2 regions of the Nocardiopsis alba genome follow, and region 1 is predicted to be linked to the other one. Evidence: predicted binding sites of a transcription regulator. Region 1 holds the regulator's gene; the other holds the start of a gene.
What was found. The regulator LexA, encoded in region 1, represses DNA repair genes until DNA is damaged. The targets are predictions, from matches to a motif close to TCGAACANNTGTTCGA.
Positions count from the first base shown of each region.

Region 2: the regulator LexA is predicted to act here: its motif matches at 2,567-2,582, upstream of TR33_RS20190 (DUF6504 family protein).

Region 1 is NZ_BAZE01000012.1:155,654-159,814, reverse strand. It holds gene TR33_RS20760 (vitamin B12-dependent ribonucleotide reductase) at 1-266, opposite strand, end outside; gene nrdR (transcriptional regulator NrdR) at 426-953, opposite strand; gene lexA (transcriptional repressor LexA) at 1,655-2,329, shown strand; gene TR33_RS20745 (alpha/beta hydrolase family protein) at 2,387-3,478, shown strand; gene TR33_RS20740 (hypothetical protein) at 3,483-4,136, opposite strand; gene TR33_RS20735 (hypothetical protein) at 4,133-4,161, opposite strand, start outside.
Region 2 is NZ_BAZE01000012.1:24,775-28,935, forward strand. It holds gene TR33_RS20180 (quinone oxidoreductase family protein) at 1-104, opposite strand, end outside; gene TR33_RS20185 (serine/threonine-protein kinase) at 126-2,342, opposite strand; gene TR33_RS20190 (DUF6504 family protein) at 2,667-2,954, shown strand; gene TR33_RS20195 (GNAT family N-acetyltransferase) at 2,979-3,566, opposite strand; gene TR33_RS20200 (peptidoglycan recognition protein family protein) at 3,735-4,161, opposite strand, start outside.

The sequences.
Region 1 (4,161 bases):
CGCTCGGGGGTGCCGAGCGCGCCACGGAAGTACTTGCTGGCCACGATCTGGGTCGCGTTCACCGACCAGGTCGTGGGGAACTCCACGCCGCGCTGCTCGAAGTTGACGCTGCCGTCGCGCCAGTTCGTCATGACGACGTCCCGACGCTCCCACTCCAGCGTGTCGTAGGGGTGGGTACCGGCGGTCGTGAAGACCCGCTTGATCTTCAGGCCCTTGCGCGACCCCTTGCCCTTGCGTCCCGTAGGGCCGCTGGTGGTTTCCGTCATGACGGAGTCTCCCCGAAATACTGATCGTGCGCGGAAACGCTGATGCCCGCGCGGATGTCCCTGGTGGCGGGGTGGGTCGACCACGGCGGCGTGCTCCCTCGCCGTGAGGTCGACCACCCGGGATGATGGCTCCGGACGTCGCGATGGACGTCCGGACTGCTAGCCCGAAGTTGTGGTGTCGATCGCGGGTCGGGGCGATCCGTTCCCCTCGGACGGTTCCTCCCGCTTCGAGGGGTCCTCCCCTCGGTCACGGCGCAGACCGGCGATCTCGGCCTCGAAGTCGGCCAGGCTCTCGAAGCCCCGATAGACGCTGGCGAAGTGCAGGTAGGCGACCTCGTCCAGGTCGCGCATCGGGCCGAGGATGGCCAGCCCGATCTCGTGGGCGGGGACCTCGGCCACGCCTCTGGACCGGATCTCCTCCTCGACCTTTTGCCCCAGTTTGGCGAGGGCGTCCTCGGAGACCGGGCGCCCCTGACAGGCGCGGCGGACGCCGGCGATGACCTTGGTGCGGCTGAAGGGCTCGGTGACCCCGGAGCGCTTGGCGACCATGAGCAGGACGGTCTCCTGCGTGGTGAAGCGGCGTTCGCAGACCGGGCAGGTGCGGCGGCGTCTGATGGCCGCGCCGTCGTCGGTGGACCTGCTGTCGATCACCCGGGTGTCCGGATGGCGGCAGAACGGACAGTGCATCCCGGTTCACCTGCTTCCCTCGACCCGAACAACGACCCGTAGGTCTACTTAACCACAACTTCTAGGCGCAAGCCCCATCGGCAACACCAGATGTTGTGGTCGAACCTAGCCCTCCGCAGCGCGGGTCGCAACCTTGACGACGGCGTGTTCCCGGGCTCGCGTCGAGGACCCTCGCGGGGCGCTCGGAGAGGGGGGTGGAGACGGGGGCGGGGCGGTGCCGGACACCGGCGTCAAGACTACGGGAACGGAGGGCGCGCGCCCTCCGTCCGGCGATCCGCCGGAGCGGCGTCCGCCCCTTACGAGGCGGGCCTTTCCGGCCCGTTCGGACCCTCGACCGACTTCCACGAGACGAACCCCATACCGCCCTCGGACCGACCCCCGGAAAGCCGTTTTCGACATTGGCCGAACACCCTCGGACGAAGACGCGCGAACGCCCGATCGAGGGGACCCGAAAACGTCCATCGAAAAGGCCCGGTCATATCTCCACGACCCTCGAACGCTTGTTTGATATCACCGTGTGCAACGACTAATCTTGACCTTGTTTTCACGCCGGTTTCACCACCCCGCGGACCAGCCGGTCGGCAGGGCCGGCACCGGACACCCGAACAGGCCCTGACCGAACCGAACACCGAGGAGGCCCGGCCGTGCCGGAGGACAACCCCGGAGCCGATCACTCCGGAAACACCACCGTTCTTTCGCCCGTGGGTGACACGGGCGGTGTCACGCCCGTCGCCCCCAAACTCACCGCGCGCCAACAGAGCGTTCTCAACTGCATCCAGCGTTATGTTCGCGAACGCGGTTATCCGCCCTCGATCCGGGAGATCGGCGAGACGGTCGGCCTTTCCAGCCCCTCCAGCGTGGCCCACCAGCTCAAGGTGCTCCAGCGCAAGGGCTACCTGCGCCGTGACCAGAATCGGCCACGCGCCGTGGAACTGTGCGTTCCCGGCCGCGACGAGGGCCAGAGCCTGACCCACGACCAGCTCACCGCCGACGCCACCCGCGCCGCCTCGGTGCCCTTGGTGGGACGGATCGCCGCGGGCGGCCCGATCCTGGCCGAGGAGTCGGTCGAGGACGTCCTGGCGCTGCCCCGTCAGCTGGTCGGCGAGGGGCGTCTGTTCATGCTCACCGTGGTCGGCGACTCCATGACCGACGCCGCCATCACCGACGGCGACCTGGTGGTGGTCCGCCAGCAGCCCAACGCCGAGAACGGCGACATCGTCGCGGCCATGCTGGACGACGAGGCCACCGTGAAGGTGTTCCACCGCGGGGCCGACGGTCACGTGCGTCTGATGCCGCGCAACGACGCCTACGAGCCGATCGACGGCGACGAGGCCACCATCCTGGGCAAGGTCGTCACGGTCATGCGCCGCGTCTGACCCCCTCCGCGAACGGTGGAGGGCGCGGCCCACGGACCGGCCGATACTCTGAAGAACGTGTCCATTCGTGTCCGTGTTCCCGCCCTCCCCGACCGTTCCTCCCGACGTACCCTCCTCACGTCGGCCGTGATCGCCGTCGCGCTGTCCGCCTCCGCCTGCTCCCCCGGCGACGAGGGGCCCGAACCTCCCGGGCTCTCCGCCGACGGCCGCGACGTGACCTTCGAGGGCGGCGGGTTCACCGTCGAAGGCTCCTTCACCCACCCCGAATCCCCGGACGGGGAGCCGGTGCCGGGCGCCCTCATCATCTCCGGCAGCGGGCCGACGAACCGGAACGGCAACAGCGACGGCCGCCCCGAGGCCGACACCAACCTCAACCTCTCCCGGGTCCTGGCCGGCGCCGGGGTGGCCTCCCTGCGCTACGACAAGTTCGGCAGCGGCGACCCCGACACCTGGGACGAGAAGACCGTCGAGGCCATGGGCGAGGACATCGATCCCCTGCTCTTCGACGCCCAGATGGCCGCCGCCTACGAGGAGCTGATCGCCCAGCCCGAGGTGGACCCCGAACGCACCCTGATCGTCGGCCACAGCGAAGGCGCCCTGTTCGCCCTGCGCGCCCGAGAGGTGCTGGAGGACGCCGACCCCGCCCTGGTGCTGGCCGCCCCGCCCGGGGCCCGCATGCTCGACGTCATCGACCGACAGATCACCGAGCAGGTCCGCACCGCCGAGGCCCAGGGCGCCGTGAACGAGTCCGACGCCGCGATGATCCTCTCCGACATCCGGACGGCCCGCGCCCTCGTCCGCGCCGGAGACGAACTGGACATGTACGACCCGACCGGGATCTTCGCGCCTCAGAACCAGGACTTCCTCGCCTGGATCGACGCCTTCGACCCGGTCGACCTCGCCCGCGACCTGCCGGACGACACCCCGGTCCTGGTGTTGTGGGGCGAGGAGGACGCCCAGATCCCCCGGGACGAGATCGATCGGCTCATGACCGGGTTCGAGGACGCCGAGCGGGTGGACCTGCCCGGCACCGACCACGTCCTGCGCGAGTACGACGACTCCCCCGGCGCGGCCGCCCTCGACGGCGACCGGCCCTTCTCCCCCGACGTGGCCCCGGCCCTGGAGAGGTTCGTCGACGGGCTCTGGTGAGCCCTCAGTCGGCCGCGGTGCCCTCGGGCAGCTCGGCCACGATCGAACGGGCCAGACGCTCGGCGTCCTCGGCCGCGCTCTCCCCGTCGACCGATCCGGTGGCCTCGTAGTCGGTGGCGGCGGTGTAGCAGGTCTCGACGTACAGGTTGGAGACCCGCACCCCGGTACAGCCCACCTCGAAGGCCCCGGTCTCGACCCACCGGAGCGCCTCGTCCCCCAGGTCGTCGACCGGTTCGGGCTCGTGCCCCTGCGCGGTGGAGGAGAGGGTGCCGGAGGCGACGTCCGGCCCTCCCTCGACCGGGGCGGCCACCAGGACGAGGGTGGCGGCGGCGGGCACGGAGGCGCCCTCCCCCTCCGGGGTGGCCCAGCGGCACTGCCAGCCGGTACCGAAGGTGTCCTGAGCGGTACCGACGGTCTCCTCGACCTCGAGCCGGTGGTCGGGGACGATCTCGTCGAGGACCTCGGTCCGCCCGATCCCGCATTCGGGGGCGGCCTCGAATTCTCCGCGCTCACCCCCCGAGGTCAACAGGTACCAGGCCAGGAGACCGGAGGCGGCCAGGACGATCAGGGCCAGGACCACCAGGGCGGTGGTGGCGAACACACGGCTCTGCGGTGGCGGTGTCCCCGGGTCGGCGGCCCCGTACGGGGGAACGCTCACAGGGTCTCCTCCAGCCGGGCCGCGA
Region 2 (4,161 bases), 130 kb from region 1:
GATACGTCCACCAGGACCTGACCGGGACCGGGGGCGGGGTCGTCCAACTCGGCCGGGCGCAGGACCTCGGGTCCACCGAACTCCTCGATCACGATGGCGCGCATGTCGTTCCTCCTGGGATGGGGTCAGTCCTCGGGGTCGATCCGGTAGAGAGAGTAGTCGGTGTAGGCGGCGCCGATCGGGTCATTGGCGGCACCGGGACGCAACACGATCCCGACCCGACGGCGTTCCTCGTCGTCGAGAGAGGAGTCGTCCGGGAGCGGCTGGTCGTCCTTGGTCTGAAGGACCAGCTCGTCGTTGACCCACATGCGCAGGTCCATGTAGGGGTCCTGATCGTCCTCGACCACGTACTCGCAGGAGAGGGCGATCTCGTTGGTGACCAGGTCACCGAGGTCGGCCCGGTAGGGCAGCCCCTCGACGTCGCTCTCCTCATCGAAGAGATCGTAGGTGCGGAAACCGCCGAGGTCGGTGGTGGAGGCGAGCGCGTTGTCACCGCTCTCCTCCGTCACCCGGCGGATCTGCGCCTCGGCGCCGTCGAAGCGCAGCAGAGCCTCGTACGTGGTGCGCTCGTCGTCCTCCTGGTCCCAGCAGCGCACCCCCGACGTGGACTCCCCGGGCCCCTCCAGCGCGATCATCGTGGTCCGGACGAGGATCCCGTCGGGCGTCTCGCGCTCGTAGGGGACGACCGAGCCCCGGGAGGGGCCGGACTCGGGATCGAGCCAGAGCATCATGGCGTTCTGGGCGCCCCAGTAGGAGACCTGGCCGGTGTCCGGGTCCTGAGGGTCAAACTCGTAGGAGGACCAGCCGGGGTCGGTGGCGAAGTCGTGCGAGTAGAGGCTGGTGGTGTTCTCCGGAGGCGCGGAGGAACCGGAGAACAGGACGGCGCCGCCGATCACCGCCACCAGGACCAGCGCGGTCGCGCCGCCGCCGATGAGCATGAGGCGGCGTCGCCCACCGGACCCGCCGTTCTCAGGGGCGGAACCCGGACCACCGGGCGTGCCGGGCCCCCCGGGACCGCCGGGTCCGCTGTGGGCGCCGAAGGCGGGCTGACCGTGGGCGGGGGAGGGGCCGGGGTGCCCACCCTGATGGGTCGGCACGGGGTGGCCGCCGTTGTGCCATCCGCCGTGGCCGGGCCCCTGTGGGACCCCCGCGTAGGGGCCCTGACCCTGACCCGAGCCCGGGCCCTGCGGTCGGGCTCCGTAGGGGTGGCCGGCCTGCGGCGGATGGGCCGGTGCCTCCTGGGGGCCGGAGGGCGGTCGCTGGGCGTACGGACCCGGTATGTGGGGCTGAGGAGCGGCGTTCTGCCCGCCGGGAGGGGTGGACCCTCCCGTGGGGACCCGCCCCTGGTCGGGCGCGGGAAGCGTGGGAGCGACCGCGGTCGGTGGCGGTGCCGCCTCTTCCCGGGGGAGCTCCTCGACCGTCTCCTGGGGCGGGGTGCCCGCGACCGGGGCCGAACTCGGCGGGGCCCAGGAGGTGCTGATCGTGCGTCGCACCACCGACTCCTCCGGGGACTCCTGCCCGGTGAGCCGGGCCAGGAGCTGCTGGGAGGTGGGGCGGTTGTCGGGGTTCTTGTCGAGGGTGGAGCCGACCAGGTCGAGCAGGCTCGGGTCCAGGCCGTCCAACCTCGGTTCCGCGGAGGAGATGTTGTGCAGTACGGCGGGCACGGTGGCGGCGTCGAAGGGGGCGCGTCCGGTACCGGCGAAGGCGACCAGGCAGCCCCAGGCGAAGATGTCGGCGGCGGGGGTCGCCTGCTCGCCGAGGATCAGCTCCGGCGCCATGTAGGAGGGGGTGCCCATGAGCTGGCTGGAGCGGGTGATGCCGCCACTGGAATCGTCCAGGGCGCGGGCGATCCCGAAGTCGATGACCTTCGGTCCGACCGGGGAGAGCAGGACGTTGGCCGGTTTCAGGTCGCGGTGGATCACCCCGGAACCGTGGATGGCGGTGAGCGCCGCGGCCACGCCCATGGCCAGGCCGTCCAGGGTGCCGCCGCGCATGGGCTCCCCGTGCCGTACGGCCTCGTCGAGGTTGGGACCGGGAACGTACTCCGACACGATGAACAGGGGCTCGCCCTCCAGGCGGGCGTCGATGACGCCGGCGGTGGAGAAACGGGCCACGCGTCGGGCGGCGTCCACCTCGCGGGCGAAGCGCCTGCGGAAGGATTCGTCGTCGGCCAGATCGGGGTGGATCAGTTTCACGGCGACGGGGTGGCCGGCGGGATCCTCGGCGAGGTAGACGGTTCCCATGCCGCCGCGCCCGAGTCGGCTGACGACGCGGTAACCGTCGAGTTCACGCGGGTCCCCCGCGCGCAGGGGTTTGCCGCTTTCGTGGCCCTTGGACGTCACAGTAGGGGGTCCCTCGTAGATCGTGTGGTTCGCGCCTGACAGCGTATCGACGCCCCGCCCGGGCGCGTTTCGGGCGGGGGGTTCGACCCGGTGGTGGGATCGGCGCCGCCCATGACTCTCGTACACCTTCGAAGGCGGGAACGCCGGGTTCCGGCGATGGTGTCACAGGTGGGGACGTCTCCTGAGCGGAAACGGTTCCGGACCGGAGCCTCCTTCGCTAGTATTCGAATGCTTGTTCGAATGCCCGGCCGTACTTCCCCACGGGTGGGCACCTGGTGGTGTGCCCTCGACTCAGCACCATCGGACGTCGTTGGAGGTCGGTCGATGCCGGGGGGAGTCGTCGTGGGGCGGTACTACGGGGCGGACGTCACCGTCGTGGAGGACGAGGGGCGTCCGGCCAGGTTCGTCTGGAACGGAAGGGTCTACGGGATCCGCAGGATCCTCGACCACTGGGTGACCCTGAGTTCGCTACGGAAGCCGGGCGAAGGCTCCTGGGCGCCCGAATGTCGGCACTGGAGGGTGGAGGCGGGGTCCGCCTACTCCCAGGGGGTGTACGAACTGCGGCACGACACCATCACGCGGGAGTGGACCCTGGCCCGGGTCTGGGGCTGACCCGGACGCTCGTGCCGGGGTGCCTCAGTCGGCCTCGGACCGTACGTCGGAGGGGACGAGGCTGTACACGGCCAGGTCGGCGCGTCCCTCGTGCAGGGGCATCGCGTTGCGTTCGACGCCCTCGGCGACGAAACCGGCGGCCTCGGCCACCCGGCGGGAGGCGGTGTTGCCGGTGGCGGCCTTGATCTCGATCCGTTGGAACCCCTGGCCGAGGGCCCAGCGGGAGACGGCCACGGTCGCCTCGGTGGCATAGCCCCTTCCACGGCCCCAGGGGGAGATCCAGTAGCCGATCTCGGTGACCATCGCGGGCCACTCCGTGCGCAGGAGGGACATCGAACCGATGAAACGCCCGCTCTCGCGCTCCAGGATCGCCCAGTGCTGGCCGTCCCCGGAGGTGCGGATGGACGGGGCCAGAGTCAGGCAGAAGTGTTCGGCCGACTCGCGGGTGTAGGGCTCTCCCGGAGCGGGGATCGGGATCCATCGCTGGAGCCCGGGGTCGGTGCAGGAGGCGTACACGTCATCGATGTCGCTTTCGAGCGCGGATCGCAGTCGCAGCCGTTCGGTCTCGAGGATGACCGCGGGCATGATCGGCGTGCTCCGGGCGCTGGTCATGGTGGCTCTCGTCCCTCTTTCTCCAGGTAAACGGGTTATGGACGGCGCGGGGTCCGATCACCCTATGTGTTCGTTCCGGGAGACGCGCAAGGGCGGGGCGGCCGATCGGGCCGCCCGTCGAGGGCGCGTTCGGCCCGACGGAGGGCGCCGGGCCGAACGCGTAGGGGATCAGAGCAGGCCTCGGGCCACCCGCTCCCGGATCAGGGTGTCGAAGACCTCGGAGAAGGCGTCGCCGGGGCAGGCGGTGTCCAGCCAGTCCCGGTGGCGGGCGACCGCCTCCTGCGGGGTCACCACCCCGGTGTCCGGGTTCACGTACTCGATGTCCCGGCCCGGATCGATCCCGGTCAGCGCGCACAGCAGGCGGAGCAGAGAGACCAGCGAGTCCTGAGCGGCCTGAGTGGGCAGGCCGTCGGTGAAGTCGCCGAGCAGGCACACACCGACGTTCCCGTGGTTGAACCCGACCGCGTGACCCGCGGTCACCGAACGGGCCAGACCGGGCAGGGGCGGACCGGAGAAGACGGGCACGCCGTCCTCGCCCGAGTGCCGTCCTTCGTAGATCGTGCCCTCGGGGTCGATGAGCAGGTGGTAGCCGATG